Streptantibioticus cattleyicolor NRRL 8057 = DSM 46488: one gene and its partner. The protein of the gene in region 2 binds, or shares a complex with, the protein of the main gene of each other region. Links are inferred from orthologs where the notes say so. Each region holds a gene or a part of one and is shown on either strand. Other genes may lie near its edges.

Evidence for each region.
Region 1: the proteins of secY (region 2) and secG are in contact, whole or in part, in a crystal structure (PDB 5AWW), measured with the Thermus thermophilus proteins. The link is inferred for Streptantibioticus cattleyicolor NRRL 8057 = DSM 46488 from one-to-one orthologs. Residues at the interface, in WP_096411648.1 of Thermus thermophilus: Leu14, Gln16, Arg17, Phe20, Ile34, Pro35, Pro37, Ile72, Arg108, Arg109, Asn112, Gln113, Arg116, Ile117, Ile120, Pro145, Gly146, Trp147, Phe152, Phe155, Val156, Val159, Thr160, Val162, Ala163, Gly164, Ala166, Leu167, Trp170, Glu173; in WP_223903268.1 of Thermus thermophilus: Tyr5, Ile9, Tyr12, Leu13, Ala16, Leu19, Val20, Val23, Leu24, Gln26, Glu27, Pro28, Gln30, Gly31, Ala32, Asp34, Leu35, Met36, Gly37, Gly38, Ser39, Ala40, Asp41, Leu42, Phe43, Ala45, Arg46, Val48, Tyr53, Thr56.

The regions. Positions count from the first base shown.
Region 1 is NC_017586.1:1,192,344-1,197,044, reverse strand. What follows is about bases 563-3,484. They hold secG (preprotein translocase subunit SecG), read left to right. Parts: upstream 563-1,866; coding sequence 1,867-2,103; downstream 2,104-3,484. Other genes in these bases: pgl (6-phosphogluconolactonase), read right to left, coding at 2,730-3,484; SCATT_RS05060 (RNA polymerase-binding protein RbpA), read left to right, coding at 2,289-2,624; tpiA (triose-phosphate isomerase), read left to right, coding at 989-1,765; SCATT_RS05075 (phosphoglycerate kinase), read left to right, coding at 563-983. In the rest of the region: more of SCATT_RS05075, read left to right, coding at 1-562; more of pgl, read right to left, coding at 3,485-3,512; glucose-6-phosphate dehydrogenase assembly protein OpcA, read right to left, coding at 3,509-4,603; zwf (glucose-6-phosphate dehydrogenase), read right to left, coding at 4,600-4,701. UniProt on the Bacillus subtilis protein: Involved in protein export. Participates in an early event of protein translocation.
Region 2 is NC_017586.1:3,881,747-3,885,464, forward strand. What follows is about bases 15-2,946. They hold secY (preprotein translocase subunit SecY), read left to right. Parts: upstream 15-788; coding sequence 789-2,105; downstream 2,106-2,946. Other genes in these bases: rpmD (50S ribosomal protein L30), read left to right, coding at 15-115; rplO (50S ribosomal protein L15), read left to right, coding at 117-578; SCATT_RS17070 (adenylate kinase), read left to right, coding at 2,105-2,761; map (type I methionyl aminopeptidase), read left to right, coding at 2,869-2,946. Also shown: more of rpmD, read left to right, coding at 1-14; more of map, read left to right, coding at 2,947-3,705. UniProt on the Bacillus subtilis protein: The central subunit of the protein translocation channel SecYEG. Consists of two halves formed by TMs 1-5 and 6-10.

The sequences.
Region 1 (4,701 bases), 2.7 Mb from region 2 along the record:
TCCTCGGCAAGCAGGTCACGTTCGCCACCGACACGGTCGGGGACAGCGCGAAGGCCACCGTCGCCGCCCTGGCCGACGGCGAGGTCACGCTGCTGGAGAACCTACGGTTCAACGCCGGTGAGACCGCCAAGGACGACGCCGAACGCGGCGCGTTCGCCGACGAGTTGGCCACCCTGGCCGACCTGTACGTGGGCGACGGCTTCGGTGCCGTGCACCGCAAGCACGCCTCCGTCTACGACCTGCCGGCCCGGCTGCCGCACGCCGCGGGCGGGCTGATCGCCACCGAGGTCGGTGTGCTCCAGCGGCTCACCGAGGACGTCACCCGCCCCTACGTGGTGGTGCTCGGCGGCGCCAAGGTCTCCGACAAGCTGGCCGTCATCGACAACCTGCTGGAGAAGGCCGACCGCATCCTGATCGGCGGCGGCATGGCGTACACCTTCCTCAAGGCCCAGGGCCACGAGGTCGGCAAGAGCCTGCTCCAGGAGGAGCAGGTGCCGGCGGTCACCGAATACCTGGAGCGCGCCAAGGCCAAGGGCGTGGAGTTCGTGCTGCCGGTCGACGTGGTCGCCGCCGCCGACTTCCCGGACCTGAAGACCAAGGCCCCCGCCGACCCGCGGGTCGTCCCCGCCGACGCCATCCCCGCGGACCTGGAGGGGCTGGACATCGGTCCGCGCACCCGTGAGCTGTTCGCCGCCCAACTGGCCGACGCGGCCACGGTGTTCTGGAACGGTCCGATGGGCGTCTTCGAACACCCCGACTTCGCCGAGGGCACCCGCGCGGTGGCCCAGGCGCTGGTCGACGCGGCCGGCTCCTCCGCGGCCGACGGCGCCTTCACCGTGGTCGGCGGTGGCGACTCGGCCGCCGCGGTACGCACCCTGGGCTTCGACGAGAACGCCTTCGGCCACATCTCCACCGGCGGCGGCGCCAGCCTGGAATACCTCGAAGGCAAGACCCTGCCCGGTCTCGCCGCACTTAAGGACTGAACCGCATGAGCACTCGCACCCCGCTGATCGCGGGCAACTGGAAGATGAACCTCAACCACCTCGAGGCCATCGCCCACGTCCAGAAGCTCGCCTTCGCGCTCACCGACAAGGACCACGACGCCGTGGAGGTCGCGGTCCTGCCGCCCTTCACGGACCTGCGTTCGGTGCAGACCCTGGTCGACGGCGACAAGCTGCGCATCAAGTACGGCGCGCAGGACCTGTCCGCGCACGACTCGGGCGCGTACACCGGTGAGATCTCGGGCGCCATGCTGGCCAAGCTCAAGTGCGCCTTCGTGGCCATCGGCCACAGCGAGCGCCGCCAGTACCACGGCGAGACCGACGAGCAGGTCAACGCCAAGGTGAAGGCGGCCTACCGGCACGGCCTGACCCCGATCCTGTGCGTCGGGGAGGGGCTGGAGGTCCGCGAGGCGGGCAACCAGGTGGCCCACACCCTCGCCCAGGTGGACGGCGCCCTGAAGGACGTCCCGGCCGACCAGGCGCGCACCATCGTGATCGCCTACGAGCCGGTGTGGGCGATCGGCACCGGCAAGGTGGCCACCCCCGAGGACGCCCAGGAGGTCTGCGGGGCGATCCGCGCCCGGCTGGCCGAGCTGTACGACGCCGGGGTCGCCGACGCCGTGCGGATCCAGTACGGCGGCTCGGTGAAGTCCGGCAACATCGCGGCGATCATGGCCCAGGCCGACGTGGACGGCGCCCTGGTCGGCGGCGCCTGCCTGGACGCCGACGAGTTCGTGAAGATCGTCCGGTACGGGGAACAGTAGGCTGACGGCCTGCTTCCGAAGTACCCTGACGGGGGCCGGGCGGGGTGTCCGCCCGGCCTCCCGAGGCTTTGCAACATGTCACCGAGAGAGTTGGTCCAGCCGTGGTTATCGGGTTCTCCATCGCCCTCATCGTCTTCAGCCTGCTGCTGATGCTGCTGGTCCTGATGCACAAGGGCAAGGGCGGCGGTCTGTCCGACATGTTCGGCGGCGGCATGCAGTCCTCCGTCGGCGGTTCCTCGGTCGCCGAGCGCAACCTGGACCGGATCACCATCGTCGTCGGTCTGCTCTGGTTCGCCTCCATCGTGGCGCTCGGCCTGGTGCTGAAGTTCAAGCACTGAGCGGCCCGGCGGGCGGGGCGGTCCTCTACTCCCCTGCGCAGCGGCACAACTGACGGCCCGTCGTCTGGGCGCTTATCATGGGACGGCGTCCTTCCGAGCCGGGCTGTTGGCCTGCCACTGGACGACACGTAAGGTCCCCGTAAACTGGACGACCTCGCAGCAGCATCACGCAGGGAGTTACGACCGTGGCAAGTGGCAACGCGATCCGTGGCAGTCGGGTCGGAGCGGGGCCGATGGGGGAGGCCGAGCGCGGCGAGTCCGCGCCCCGCCTTCGCATCTCCTTCTGGTGCTCGAACGGGCACGAAACCCAGCCGAGTTTCGCCAGTGACGCGCAGATCCCGGACACCTGGGACTGCCCTCGGTGCGGCTTCCCGGCCGGGCAGGACGAGAACAACCCGCCGGCTCCGCCGCGCACCGAACCGTACAAGACCCACCTGGCGTACGTCCGGGAACGGCGCAGCGACGCGGACGGCGAGGCGATCCTCGCCGAGGCCCTCGCCAAGCTGCGCGGAGAGATCTGAGCCACCGGTCCCGGCCGCACGGCCGAGCCGGAGGGTGAGAACGGTGAAGCGGCCCGGCCGCGCCATCCCGTGAGGGGTGACGCGGCCGGGCCGCTTCACGTGGCCTCAGGCCGAGGCCGGCGGGTAGAGCTGCTTGGGGAGCTGGGCGGCGGCGGCCCGGTCCAGCAGCCACAGGGTGCGACCGCGGCCGTACGCGCCGGCCGCCGGGGCCTGGATCTCCCCGGCCCCGGCCAGCGCGATGGCGACCGCGTTGGCCTTGTCCTCGCCGGCCGCCAGCAGCCACACCTCACGGGCGGCGCGGATCGCCGGCAGCGTCAGCGACACCCGGTTCGGCGGCGGCTTCGGCGCCCCGCGCACCCCGATCACCGTGCGCTCTGTCTCCCGCACCCCGGGGTGCTCGGGGAAGAGCGAGGCGACGTGGGTGTCCGGGCCGACGCCGAGCAGCAGCACGTCGAACGTGGGCACCGGGCCGTGGTCCGCCGGGCCGGCCGAGGCGGCCAGCTCGGCCGCGTAGGCGTCGGCCGCCGCGTCCACGTCGTTGCCCCAGGCGCCGCCGGCCGCGGGCATGGCGTGCACCCGTGCCGGATCGAGCGGTACCGCGTCCAGCAGGGCCTCGCGGGCCTGGGTGGCGTTGCGCTCCGGGTCGCCCTCGGGCAGGAAGCGCTCGTCGCCCCACCACAGGTCGAGCCGGGACCAGTCGACCGCGTCCCGGGCGGGCGCCTCGGCGAGCGCCGCGAGCAGCGCGTTGCCGTTGCGCCCGCCGGTGAGCACCACCGAGGCGGAGCCGCGGGCGGCCTGGGCGTCGACGATCTTGGTGATCAGCCGGGCCGCCGCGGCCTTGGCCATCAGCTCCTTGTCGCGGTGGACCACGACCTGGGGTGCCGTCACGAGGACCGCTCCCCCTGGCCGCCGCCGGCCGCCGCCCCGGCCTTCGCCGACATCTTCCCGGCGGACCTGCGCGAGCCGGTCTCCTTGGTCCCGTCCTCCTTGGGGGTGGACTCCTGGGCGGCGGGCTGCGACTCGGTGGCCGGCGTCCCGGCCTTGCCGGTACCGCCGTGGGTCAGCTTCTCCAGCCCGAACTGCACGGCCGACTTGTAGATGTCGTCCGGGTCCAGCCGGCGCAGCTCCTCGGCGATCAGCTCGGCCGTCTCCCGCCGCTTGAGGGCGACGTGCCGGTCGGGCTGGCCGGGCATGGCCAGCTCGGCCAGGGCGCCGTCGGCACGGTCCAGGCAGATCACGCCGTCCGCGGTGGACAGCCGTACCGCGGTGAGCCCCGGGCCGTCGGTGACCCTGCGCTCCACGGGCACCCCGAGCCGGTCCGCCAGCCACATCCCGAGCAGCTCGGTGCTGGGGTTGTACGGCTCGCCCTCCACCACGGCGGAGGTGATCCGGGAGTGCTTCTGGTCCAGCGCGGCGGCGAGCATGCTGCGCCACGGGGTGGTCCGGGTCCACGCCAGGTCGGTGTCGCCGGGGGAGTAGGCCGCGGCCCGTGCCTTCAGCGCGGCCAGCGGGTCCTCGGCCGCCGCGGCGTCGGTGATCCGGCGCTGCGCCAGCTTGCCCAGCGGGTGCTCGGCCGGGCGGTCCGGGGCGTCCTCCGGCCACCAGACCACCACGGGGGCGTCCGGCAGCAGCAGCGGCAGCACCACCGAGGCGTCGTGGTGGGCGAGTTCACCGTGCAGCCGCAGCAGCACGGTCTCGCCGGTGCCGGCGTCGGAGCCGACCCGTACCTCGGCGTCGAGCCGGGAGGTCGCCCGGTCCCGCGGCGAGCGGCCGGGCCGCTTGATGACCGCGAGTATCCGGGAGGGGTGCTCCCGGGACGCCTCCCCGGCCGCCTTGAGGGCGTCGTAGGCGTTGCCCTCGTCGGTGACGATGACCAGGGTGAGCACCATACCGACGGCCGGCGTACCGCTCGCCCGGCGCCCCTCGACGAGAGCCTGGTTGATCTTCGACGATGTGGTGTCCGTGAGATCGATCTTCATGGCCGACGCCAGCTCCTGCCGTCTCGTGCGAGCATCTCGTCCGCCTCGGCCGGCCCCCAGGTCCCGGCCGGGTACTGGGCGGGCGTGCCGTTCTTCTC
Region 2 (3,718 bases):
GCGTTCGCTCGGGCTCAAGCGCCTGAACGACGTGGTCGTCAAGGAGGACCGCCCGGAGATCCGCGGCATGGCGCACACCGTGCGTCACCTCGTCACGGTCGAGGAGGTCGACTGACATGGCGGAGTCCAAGCCGCTGAAGGTCCACAACCTCCGTCCGGCCCCGGGCGCCAAGACCGCCAAGACCCGCGTGGGTCGTGGTGAGGCGTCCAAGGGCAAGACGGCCGGTCGTGGTACCAAGGGCACCAAGGCCCGTTACCAGGTTCCGGAGCGCTTCGAGGGTGGGCAGATGCCGCTGCACATGCGGCTGCCCAAGCTGAAGGGCTTCAAGAACCCGTTCCGGACCGAGTACCAGGTTGTCAACCTCGACAAGCTGGCCGCGCTCTACCCCGAGGGCGGCGAGGTCACCGTCGAGGACCTGGTGGCCAAGGGTGCGGTCCGCAAGCACCAGCTCGTCAAGGTGCTCGGCACCGGCGAGGTCACCGTGGCGCTGCAGGTGACGGTGGACGCCGTCTCCGGCTCCGCCAAGGAGAAGATCGCCGCCGCCGGCGGCAGCGTCACCGAGCTCGCCAAGGCTTGATGGCTTGAAGTACCGACAACCGGGGATGCCCACACTTTGGTGGAGGGCATCCCCGGTTGGTCATTCCTCGGGGGGCTTCCTCGCCGGTAAGGTGGCGAGGAGTGGCGGTATGCACGCGGCACGGTCCGCGGGGGTACCTGCCCACCCCCGTACCAGTCGACCTCTCACGACCGTCACCTTCCGCGTCCCGCGGGAGGCGCAGGAGGCACCGTGCTCACCGCGTTCGCCCGGGCGTTCAAGACGCCCGACCTGCGGAAGAAGCTGCTGTTCACGCTGGGCATCCTCGTGCTCTTCCGGCTGGGTCAGAACGTCCCGCTGCCCGGGGTGGACTACCGGAACGTCGCTCAGTGCATCAAGGAGGCCGGCGGCAACGGCGGCCTCTTCGGCATGATCAACCTGTTCAGCGGCGGAGCCCTGCTGCAGCTCACCATCTTCGCGCTGGGGATCATGCCGTACATCACGGCGAGCATCATCCTCCAGCTGCTGACGGTGGTGATTCCGCGCCTGGAGGCCCTGAAGAAGGAGGGCCAGGCCGGGCAGACGAAGATCACCCAGTACACCCGTTACCTGACGCTGGCGCTCGGCGTGCTCCAGGGCACCGGCCTGGTGGCCACGGCCCAGAGCGGCACGCTCTTCCGTACCTGCGCGGTCGGTAACCAGGTGGTCCCGGACACCTCGATCTTCCGCACCACCGTCATGGTGATCACCATGACCGCCGGCACCGTGATGATCATGTGGCTCGGCGAGCTCATCACCGACCGCGGCATCGGCAACGGCATGTCGATCCTGATGTTCACCTCGATCGCGGCCGGCTTCCCGGGCTCGCTGTGGTCGATCAAGAAGTCCGGCAAGATCGTCAGCGGCTGGGGCGAGTTCTTCATCGTCATCGCGATCGGCCTGGCCATGGTCTGCCTGGTGGTCTTCGTCGAGCAGGCCCAGCGGCGGATCCCGGTCCAGTACGCCAAGCGGATGATCGGGCGCCGGTCCTACGGCGGCACCTCGACCTACATCCCGCTCAAGGTCAACCAGGCCGGTGTGATCCCGGTCATCTTCGCTTCGTCGCTGCTCTACATCCCGGCCCTGATCGTCCAGTTCAGCGGGAACTCCACGGCGGGCTGGGCGCGCTGGATCAGCACCAACCTCACCAAGGGCGACCACCCGTTCTACCTGACGCTCTACTTCCTGCTGATCGTCTTCTTCGCCTTCTTCTACGTGGCCATTTCCTTCAACCCCGAGGAAGTTGCCGACAACATGAAGAAGTATGGTGGCTTCATCCCGGGCATCCGGGCTGGTCGACCCACGGCGGAGTACCTGGGCTACGTGCTCAACCGGATCACCTGGCCGGGCTCCCTCTACCTCGGGCTGATCGCCCTCGTGCCCACGGTGGCGATCGCGCTGTTCAACGGAACGCAGAACTTCCCGTTCGGCGGTACGAGCATCCTCATCATCGTGGGCGTCGGCCTGGAGACCGTGAAGCAGATCGAGAGCCAGCTCCAGCAGCGCAACTACGAAGGGTTCCTCCGCTGATGAGAATCGTCCTCGTCGGGCCGCCTGGCGCTGGTAAGGGCACACAGGCCCAGTACCTCGCCAAGAACCTGTCGATCCCGCACATCTCCACCGGCGACCTCTTCCGTGCCAACATCAGCCAGGGCACGGCGCTCGGCAAGCAGGCGCAGGAGTACATGAACGCCGGCCAGCTCGTGCCGGACGCGGTGACCATCGGCATGGCGACCGACCGTCTGCAGCAGCCGGACGCCGAGGGCGGCTTCCTCCTCGACGGCTTCCCGCGCAACCTCGGTCAGGCCGAGGCGCTCGACGGCTACCTGGCCGACAAGGGCGTCAAGCTCGACGCGGTGCTCGACCTGGAGGTGCCGGAGGACGAGGTGGTCAAGCGGATCGCCGGCCGCCGGATCTGCCGCAACGACTCCAGCCACGTCTTCCACGTCTCGTACACCCCGCCGAAGGCGGCCGGCGTGTGCGACAAGTGCGGCGGCGAGCTGTACCAGCGCGACGACGACAGCGAGGACACCGTCCGCAAGCGGCTGGAGGTCTACCACAGCGAGACCGAGCCGATCATCGACTTCTACAAGGCGCAGGAGCTGGTGGTGACCATCTCCGCGCTGGGTACGGTCGAAGAGGTGACCCGGCGGGCCATGGAGGCCCTGGGGCGCCCGGCGGCCTGACCTCATCCGAGCAGGGCCGGCAGACGGCCGCGGCGCCCGAGTTGGCGCCGCGGCCGTACTGTTGCTGTATCCCCGCAAACACCCGGAACGACGAAGGGCGCAAGCCGATGGTGGAGATCAAGACCCCGGACCAGATCGCGAAGATGCGTGCCGCGGGGCTGGTCGTGGCGGCGATCCATCAGGCGTGCCGCGACGCGGCGGTGCCCGGCGCCACCACCAAGGACCTGGACGAGGTCGCCGCCAAGGTGATCTCCGACCACGGCGCCAAGCCCAACTTCCTGGGGTACGGCGGCTTCCCCGGCAACATCTGCACCTCGGTCAACGACGTCGTGGTGCACGGCATCCCGGACCGCGAAACGGTGCTGAGGTCCGGCGACATCATCTCCGTGGACGCCGGCGCCATCGTGGACGGCTGGCACGCGGACGCGGCGATCACCGTCTTCGTCGGCGAGGGCCACGCCCCCGAGGTGCACGAGCTGAGCCGGGTCACCGAGGAGTCGATGTGGGCCGGGATCGCGGCGTTCCGCAACGGCGACCGGCTGGTCGACATCTCCCGTGCCATCGAGACCTACATCCGCCGCCAGCCGCGTCCGGCCACCGGCAAGTACGGCATCGTCGAGGAGTACGGCGGCCACGGCATCGGCACCCAGATGCACATGGACCCGCACCTGCTGAACTACGTCTCCCGCAAGCGGGGCCGCGGCCCGAAGCTGGTGCCGGGGATGTGCCTGGCGATCGAGCCGATGGTCACGCTGGGCACCCCGCACACCCATGTGCTGGAGGACGACTGGACGGTCAAGACCGACGACGGCTCGTGGGCCTGCCACTGGGAGCACTCGGTGGCGCTGACCGAGGAGGGTCCGCTGGTGCTCACCGCGGTCGACGGCGGTAAGGCCAAGCTCGCCGCGCTGGGCGTCACGGCCGCCCCGGACCCGCTGGGCTGAGCCGGCGCTGACC